Regions from separate parts of the Xanthobacter sp. SG618 genome, predicted to be linked through region 2. Evidence: predicted binding sites of a transcription regulator. Region 2 holds the regulator's gene; the other holds the start of a gene.

Region 1 (4,414 bases), on a different contig from region 2:
CGGCGCATCGCGGCGGCGGCGGAGGCCTACCTCGCGGAGCACCCCGAGCTTTCTGCGCTGAACATGCGCTTCGACGCCGTGCTGCTCGCCCGCACCGGAGAGGCCGAGCACCTGCCCGGTGCCTTCGAGATGGACGTGTGAGCCGAGTGGCGGTGGGCGCCGCCCGACTATAGATAGGATCCAAGCCCCCATGGGGCAGCGGGAGATTGCCATGGCCCTGAAGGTCGCGGTCCAGATGGACCACATTGCCAGCATCAATATTCAAGGGGATTCCACCTTCGCCCTCCTTTTGGAGGCGCAGCGGCGGGGCCATGCGCTGTTCCACTACACGCCCGACCGCATGGCCATGCGCGACGGCGAAGTGTTCGCCGCCGTGGAGCCGCTGACCGTTCAGGACGAGGCCGGTGCCCACTTCACCCTCGGCGCGCGCGAGCGCATTCCGCTCACCGAGATGGACGTGGTGCTGATGCGTCAGGATCCGCCCTTCGACATGGCCTATGTGACGGCGACCCACCTGCTGGAGCGCATCCACCCGAAGACGCTGGTGGTGAACGACCCCGGCCATGTGCGCAACGCGCCGGAAAAGATCTTCGTCACCGAATTTCCGGACCTGATGCCGCCGACCCTGATCTCGCGCGACCTCGCCGAGATCAAGGCCTTCCGCGCCGAGTTCGGCGACGTGGTGATGAAGCCGCTCTACGGCAATGGCGGCGCCGCCGTGTTCCGCCTCACCGCCGACGACCTCAATTTCGGCTCGCTCTACGATCTCTTCTCCGCCACCTTCCGCGAACCGTGGGTGATCCAGCGCTTCCTGCCGGCGGTGAAGCACGGCGACAAGCGCATCATCCTGGTGGACGGCGAGGCGGCGGGCGCGGTGAACCGGGTGCCGAGCGAGGGCGACCTACGCTCCAACATGGTGCGCGGCGGTGCGGCGCGGCCCACCGACCTCACTGATCGCGAACTGGAAATCTGCGCCCGCATCGGCCCCTCGCTGCGTGAGAAGGGGCTCATCTTCGTCGGCATCGACGTGATCGACGGCAACCTCACCGAGATCAACGTGACCTCCCCCACCGGCCTGCGCGCCATCAAGCGGCTGGGCGGACCGGACATCGCCGCGCAGATCTGGGACCGCATCGAGGCCCGCCGCGCCGCCTGAGGCCACACCAGCCCTCAAGCTCCAACTTTGTCGCGGCGGCCCCCAAGGCCCGCCGCGCGAACCGCTGTGCGGGGACAGGCGCTGTCCCACGAAACGCACCGCCGGGACATAACAGGACCGATTCATGGGACAGCCCTTCACCGCCTCCATCCCCCACCGCCTGGGCAAGGCCGAGGCGACACGGCGCCTGCAAGTGGGGTTGTCAGGGGTACGCGAGCGCTTCTCGCGCCACATCTCCATTATCGAAGAAAACTGGACGGGCGATCACCTGAACTTCCGCATCGCCGCGCTGGGACAGACGGCGAGCGGCAAGCTCCAGGTGGCGGACGACGCGGTGCATCTCTCCGTGGAGCTGCCCTTCATGCTGGATCTGGTCGCCCGCAAGGCGAAGGATCTCATCCAGAAGCAGGGCCGCCTGATGCTGGAGAAGAAATAGGCCGGCTCAGGCCGTCTCCAGCTCCATCGTCAGCGTGTCGATGGAGAAGGAGCCGTCCGCCTCGAACTCGAAATGAGCCGCCACATCCGCGCTCGCGCCCGCCATCAGCGAGCGGATGGCGGCGACGTGCAGTTCCTGCGTGCGGATGCGCGCCACCCAGGAGGCGAACTCCAGCCTCAGGCGCCGGTGCGCCGTGCGCACCACCCGGAACCCCGCCTCCTCGGCGAGGCGGGTCCATTCGGAGGCGCTGTAGTCCCGCCCGTGGGAGGGATCTCGCAGCAACTCCACGGTTTGCAGGAAAGTGTCGGCCACCGGCCATTCGGGGGCGATCACGTCCATCATGACGAACTGTCCGCCGGCCTTCACCACCCGCCGCACCTCCGCGAGCGCCTGCGGCACGTCGCGCCAGTGATGCGCGCTGTAGCGCGAGGCCACCATGTCGAAGCTGCCATCGGCGAAGGGCAGGCGCTCGGCGACGCCCTGCCGCGTGGCGATGTTGGCAAGGCCGCGCGTCTTGGCCTCGGCCGCGACGGCGCCCAGCATGTCCTCGGACAGATCGTAGGCCACCACCTCGCCTGCGAAGGGCGCGGCGGTGAAGCTCACATGCCCGCCGCCGCAGCCGAGATCGAGCAGCCGGGCGGGCCGCGCCTCCTCCACCAGGGACTTCAGGGCATCGAGATCAGCGCCCCGCGCATGGACGGCGCTCGCCACATAGGCCGCCGCCTGCGGGCCGAACATCTCGACCACATGAGCCTCATGACTGCGCACGCCTGCACCTTCGGCGGCCATTTCCGTTCTCCCAATCCTCTTGCTACCTCCAGCATAGACGCGGCGGTGCCGGGCGCAAGCACGCCTGTTCCGCTTTCGTTCTTGCCTGCGTGGGGACCCTCCGCTACCTTGAGATGCAGACAGGCAGCAGGCAGGGGGCGGCTGTGATCCAGCGGGTGGCGACGGTCGCGTTCGAGGGCGTCGAGGCGCGCCCGGTGGATGTGCAGGTGCATGTGGCCGCGGGCCTGCCGGCCTTCACCATCGTCGGCCTGCCGGACAAGGCGGTCACCGAGGCCAAGGAGCGGGTGCGCGCGGCCTTGATCGCATCAGGACTCGCCCTTCCGGCGCGGCGCATCACCGTGAATCTGGCACCCGCCGACCTGCCCAAGGAAGGCTCCCACTACGACCTGCCCATCGCGCTCGGCCTGATGGCGGCCATCGGCGCCATTCCCGGTGACGCGCTTTCCGGCTTCACGGTGGTGGGTGAGCTGGCGCTCGACGGTGCCATCGCGGCCGTGGCAGGCGTGCTGCCGGCGGCCATCGGCGCCAACGCCCGGGGCCACGGCCTCATCTGCCCCGCCCCCTGCGGTGCCGAAGCCGCGTGGGCCAGCCCGGACATGGACATCCTCGCCCCGCAATCCCTCATCCAGCTCGCCAACCACATGACCGGCCGCCAGGTGATGGGCCGGCCCGAGCCACGGATGAAGCCGCCGGGAGATATTATGCTCGACCTTCGGGACGTGAAGGGCCAGGAGACCGCCAAGCGGGCGCTGGAGGTGGCCGCGGCCGGCGGCCACAATCTCTTGTTCGTCGGCCCGCCCGGGGCCGGCAAGTCCATGCTGGCGCAGCGCCTGCCCTCCATCCTCCCGCCTTTGGCGCCGGCCGAGATGCTGGACGTCTCCATGATCGCCTCGGTGGCCGGCACCATCGAGGACGGCGCGCTGATGGACCGGCGCCCGTTCCGCGCCCCGCACCACTCCGCCAGCATGGCGGCCATGGTGGGCGGCGGGGCCAAGGCGAAGCCGGGCGAGGTCTCTCTCGCCCACAATGGCGTGCTGTTCCTCGATGAGCTGCCGGAATTTGCCCCGCAGGTGCTCGATTCCCTGCGCCAGCCGCTGGAGACGGGCGAGGTGCTGATCGCCCGCGCCAACCATCGCGTCACCTATCCCGCGCGCTTCCAACTCATCGCCGCCATGAACCCTTGCCGCTGCGGTCGCGCCGGCGAGCCGGGCTTCACCTGCAAGCGCGGGCCGCGCTGCGCCGACGAATATCAGGCGCGGCTCTCCGGGCCGTTCCTCGACCGCATCGACATCCATCTGGAGGTGCCATCGGTCTCGGCCTCGGACCTCGTGCTGCCGGCGCCGGCCGAAGGCTCGCGGGAGGTGGCGGCGCGCGTCGCCATGGCGCGGGAAATCCAGCTGGAGCGCTACGCCGCCCTCGGCCGGCCCGATGTGCGCACCAATGCGGAGGCCTCCGGGCCGTTGCTGGAGACGGTGGCGACGCCCGATTCGGCCGGGGCGGTGCTGCTCCGCGATGCCGCCGATGCCATGCGACTCAGCGCCCGTGGCTACCATCGCGTGCTGAAGGTGGCGCGCACCCTCGCCGATCTCGAAGGTGCGGAGGGGGTGGGCCGCCGCCATCTGGCGGAAGCCCTCGCCTATCGCGCCGCGGCCGAACGGCCCCGGGCGGCGGCCTAGACCGGGAGCGGAACGACCGCCGCCTCAACGCATCGCGTTGACGGCGAGGCCCTCGATATAGGTGATCTGGGCGAGGTCGCCCGGCTGCACCTTCTGCACGTCCGCGAGCACCTTGTCGTTGGCCGCCCGCACCACGCGGACATTGCCGTCCGGACCCTCGAAGGTGACGGTGCCGGCGGCCGGGTCGAGACCCACGAAGATGGAGGTCAGCGTGACCTCGCGGATGCCGAAGCCCTCCGGCCAGCCCGGCAGGCCGTCATTGATGGCGACCTCGGCCATCACCTCGCCCGGCTTGCCCTGATGCGCCTTGCCGAGCGCGGTGACGACGCCCGGCGCGACACGGATGAGCAGGTTCTC
Region 2 (4,414 bases):
TCGGCAGCCATGTGACCCAGCTGGCACAATTGCTGCCGCCCTCCGGCCCCGCCATGCCGGGCGCTCATGATTTCGGCCGCGCGCCCTGGTTCCAGGGCATCGGCACCATCGGCTACGGGCTCGGCCGGCCCAAGGCGGCGGCGCCGCGCGACCCGCCTCTATCCGTGCGCCTCGCCATGGCGCTGGACGGGGTGCGCCAGAGCCTCTCCGACCGCATCCGCGCCTCGCTCTCCGGCGTGCCGGCGGAGGTGGCGGTGGCGCTGGTGGCGGGCGACCGCTCGGGCATTCCCCATGCGGTGGAGGAGAGCATGCGCGTCTCCGGCCTCTCGCACATCCTCTCCATCTCCGGCCTGCACATGGCGCTGGTGGCCGGCACCCTGTTCGCGCTGGCGCGCGGGCTGCTGGCACTGGTGCCGGGGCTTGCTTTGTCGTGGCCGATCAAGTCCAGCGCGGCGCTCATCGCTCTCGCCGGCAGCGCCTTCTATCTGGTGCTGTCGGGCAATGACGTGCCCGCCCAGCGCTCCTTCGTGATGACGGGGCTGGTGCTGGCCGGCGTGCTGGTGGGGCGGCCGTCCTTGTCGCTACGGTCGGTGGGCGTGGCGGCCGTGGTGGTGCTGTCGCTGACGCCGGAGGCGGCGCTGGATCCGGGCACGCAGATGTCGTTCGCCGCCACCCTCGCCCTCGTCGCCGCCTATGAGCGGCTCCAACCCCTGCGGGCGATCCCGCGGCCGGATGGAATCGCCGGGGCGGTGGTCTCATGGGTGGCAGTGCTGGTGGCGGGCACGGCGCTCACCTCGCTGGTGGCGGGCCTCGCGACGGCGCCTTACGGCATCTTCCATTTCCAGCGGGTGGCACCCTACGGGCTGCTCGCCAACCTCGCCGCCATGCCGGCGGTCTCCTTCCTGGTGATGCCGGCGGGGCTCGCGGGCGTGCTGCTGATGCCGTTCGGCTGGGATCATCTCGCCTGGCCGGTGATGGGGCGGGGCATCGAGATCATGACGGCGGTGTCCGACTGGGTGGGCACGCTGCCGGGCGCCGACATCCGCGCCGCCTTCATCGGCGCCGGAACGTTGCTGTGGCTCTCCCTCGCGCTACTCGCCCTCTGCCTGCTGCGCGGCGTGCTCACCCTGGTGGCGCTGGTGCCCCTCGGCCTCGCCGCATTGGTGGCCGGAGCGCCGCTGAAACCGGACCTCCTCATCGCACCCGATGCGCAGACTGTGGCGGTGCGCATGCCGGACGGCCGGCTCTCCGTGCTCGGCGCCTCCGGCCAGAAGCTGGTGGTGGAGCAATGGCTGACGCGGGAGGGCGACCGCCGCACGGCCGGGGCGAAGGACCTCGCCGCCGCCTTCACCTGCGACCCGCTCGGCTGCACGGCGCCGCTGCCCGGCGGCGGCACCATCGCCGTGTCCCGGCGCGCGGAGGGATTGGAGGCGGATTGCCTCAACGCCCGCATGGTCGTCACCCGCGATGCCCCGCCCCGTGCCTGCCCCGCCGAGGTGCTGACGCCGGAAAAACTCGCGCGGACGGGGACGCTCGCCTTCACCCTGCGCGATGGAGCCCTCGTGGCCGAGCGAAGCCGCAGCCCCTCGGTCTCCCGGCCATGGATGGCACCGCTGCCGCCGGACCTCGCGCCGGAGCGGGGCGTGGTCGATGCGGGCGACCCGCAGACCGATGCCACGGCCCCGTGACCATCCCAAACCGGCGGCGCCGGCAAACGTCGGGGTGAGGGGCAACGCCTTCAAAAAAGCGCAGGCGCCCGTTGAGCGTGGACCACCGCGCCCCTCACCCCGTTCCGGATCTCCCGCAGGAGAAATCTAAGGATCAGTACCGGCGCATGAGGCCGATGAGGCGGCCCTGGATGCGCACGCGGTCAGGACCGAAAATGCGGGTTTCATAGGCCGGGTTGGCGGCCTCGAGCGCTATGGAGGCGCCCTTCTTGCGCAGGCGCTTGAGGGTCGCTTCCTCGTCATCCACCAGCGCCACGATGATGTCGCCGGTGTCTGCGGAATCGCATTTGCGGATCAGCACCGTATCGCCGTCGAGGATGCCGGCCTCGATCATGCTGTCGCCGCGCACTTCAAGGGCGAAGTGCTCGCCGGAGCCCAGCATCTCGGGCGGGATGTTCAGCGTGTGGCTGCGGCTCTGGATGGCGGAGATGGGCGTGCCGGCGGCGATGCGGCCCATGACCGGCACCGAGACCACCTGGCCCGCCTCGTCGTCCTCCGCCACGGGGCGGACCTTGCCGAGGCTGCCCTCGATGACCGAGGGCGAGAAGCCGCGCCCTGCGGACCGGGCGGAGGCGAGGCCGGGTGCCACGCTGTCGGGCAGGCGAACCACTTCCAGCGCACGGGCGCGATTGGGCAGGCGGCGGATGAAGCCGCGCTCTTCCAGAGCGGTGATGAGACGGTGGATGCCGGACTTGGAGCGCAGGTCCAGCGCCTCTTTCATCTCGTCGAAGGACGGGGGAACGCCGGTTTCCTTGAGCCGCTCATGGATGAAGCGCAGAAGGTCATATTGCTTCCGAGTGAGCATTCCCTGGCCCCGTTCCTTGCACGCACCGCCACGGAACAGGCGCTCTGCCGGTCCCGATTCAAGGCGCATCCAGCCCGGTGCGCCGCGAAACAAATCATGAACAGTCTTTATCTGTTCCTTTTGTGTTCCGCAAGTGGTGAAGGCTCCGTTAAGCGCTCAATCCTCGAAGGGAATAATCTCGCAGGGGTCTCCGACGCGGCCCGCCGGGGCGAAGGGAGGCCGCACCAGCAGGCAATCGGCGGCGGAGAGAATGCTCAGCATGGCGCTGTCCTGCGAGGCGCAGGGGATGGCGTGGATCGAGCCATCCGGCCGGCGTTCGAGTGTGGCGCGCATGAAGTCCCGCCGCACGTCATTGGGCGGCAGATCCGCCGCGAGGCGCGCCGGCACGGGCACGGGGCCGGGGCGGGAATCACCCTGAAGCGCGCGGATCAGGGGGACGAGGTAGATCATCCCGCAGACGTGGGAGGAGACAGGATTGCCCGGCAGCCCCAGCACCCGCACATCGCCGCGATGGCCGAACATCAGCGGCTTGCCGGGCCTGAGCGCGATCTTGTGGACCGAGAGATCGACCCCCTCCGCCTTCAGCGCCGGGGCCATCAGGTCATGATCGCCCACGGAGGCGCCACCGGAGGAGACGACGAGGTCGAACTCGCCGGAGAGCGCCCGCGCCACCACGGCGCGGATGGCGGCGAGGTCGTCCTTGATGAGGCCGAGGTCGGTCACATCGGCACCGGCGCGGCGGGCGAGTTCCGCGAGGCCGAAGGCGTTGGAGACGACGATCTCGCTGTCATTGCCGGTGCCCTGGCCCGGCAGCACCAGCTCGTCGCCGGTCTGCAGCAGGGCGACGCGCGGGCGGCGCGCGACCGGTACCGTCGCATGGTCCATGGCGGCGGCCAGCATGATGTCGCGGCCGGTCAGGCGCCGGCCGGCCAGGAGGCCGGGCGTGCTTTCGGAAAAATCGCAGCCGCGCTTGCGCACGTTGCGGAGCGCGGCGGTCGGGGCCGTGGTGGTGATGGTGTCGCCCTCGCGGGAGACGTTTTCCTGAATCACCACCGTGTCGGCGCCCTCAGGCACAACGGCGCCGGTGAAGATGCGCACGGCCTGCCCGGCGCCCACCGTGCCCGGATAGGGCCGGCCGGCGGCGGATTCGCCGATGACGGCGAGGCGGGCCGGCGTCTCGGCAATGTCGGCGCCGCGCACGGCGTAGCCATCCATGGCCGACATGTCGGCGGGCGGCTGGGTGCGGCGGGCCGCCAGATCGCGCGCCAGCACGCGGCCGGCCGCCGCCTGCACCGGCACCTCCTCCACACCGAGCGCGGTGACGCCGGAGGTGATGAGCGAGGTGGCCTCTTCGACGGTCATGAGCGCCATGGCGCGGCTCCCTCACTCTGCATGATCGCAGGTCTGGTCATGGTGGCGGGCCGGCTCAGGCCGCGCCGGCGTCGGCGCGGAAATGGCCGCTGCGGCCGCCGGATTTCTCCAGGAGCCGGATGCCCTCGATCCGCATGCCGCGGTCCGCGGCCTTGGCCATGTCGTAGATGGTGAGGCAGGCGACGGAGACGGCGGTGAGCGCCTCCATCTCGACGCCGGTCTGGCCCGTCACCTTGGCGCGGGCGGTGACATGAAGGCCGGGCAGAGCGGGGTCTGGGGAAACCTCCACCTCCACCTTGGTCAGCATCAGCGGATGGCAGAGGGGGATCAGCTCATGGGTACGCTTGGCGGCCATGATGCCGGCGATGCGCGCCACCCCCAGCACGTCGCCCTTCTTGGCGTTGCCGGAGAGGATGAGATCCAGCGTCGCCTGCGCCATCGCCACCCGGCCCTCGGCCAGCGCCTCGCGGGTGGTCGCGTCCTTGTCGGATACGTCCACCATGCGGGCGGC

What was found. Region 2 encodes LexA, which represses DNA repair genes until DNA is damaged. Its sites were predicted from a motif close to TGTTCNNNNTGTGTTCNG; they were not measured.
Region 1: FHT36_RS08875 (YifB family Mg chelatase-like AAA ATPase) is a predicted target of LexA. The motif match lies at 2,447-2,464, and genes of this name have one in related genera.

The regions. Positions count from the first base shown of each region.
Region 1 covers NZ_JABBHL010000002.1:741,318-745,731, forward strand. The annotation lists gene FHT36_RS08855 (YraN family protein) at 1-141, shown strand, start outside; gene gshB (glutathione synthase) at 212-1,156, shown strand; gene FHT36_RS08865 (polyhydroxyalkanoic acid system family protein) at 1,281-1,592, shown strand; gene FHT36_RS08870 (class I SAM-dependent methyltransferase) at 1,599-2,381, opposite strand; gene FHT36_RS08875 (YifB family Mg chelatase-like AAA ATPase) at 2,525-4,057, shown strand; gene FHT36_RS08880 (hypothetical protein) at 4,082-4,414, opposite strand, start outside.
Region 2 covers NZ_JABBHL010000001.1:133,351-137,764, forward strand. The annotation lists gene FHT36_RS24260 (ComEC/Rec2 family competence protein) at 1-1,688, shown strand, start outside; gene lexA (transcriptional repressor LexA) at 1,822-2,532, opposite strand; gene glp (gephyrin-like molybdotransferase Glp) at 2,689-3,903, opposite strand; gene moaC (cyclic pyranopterin monophosphate synthase MoaC) at 3,959-4,414, opposite strand, start outside.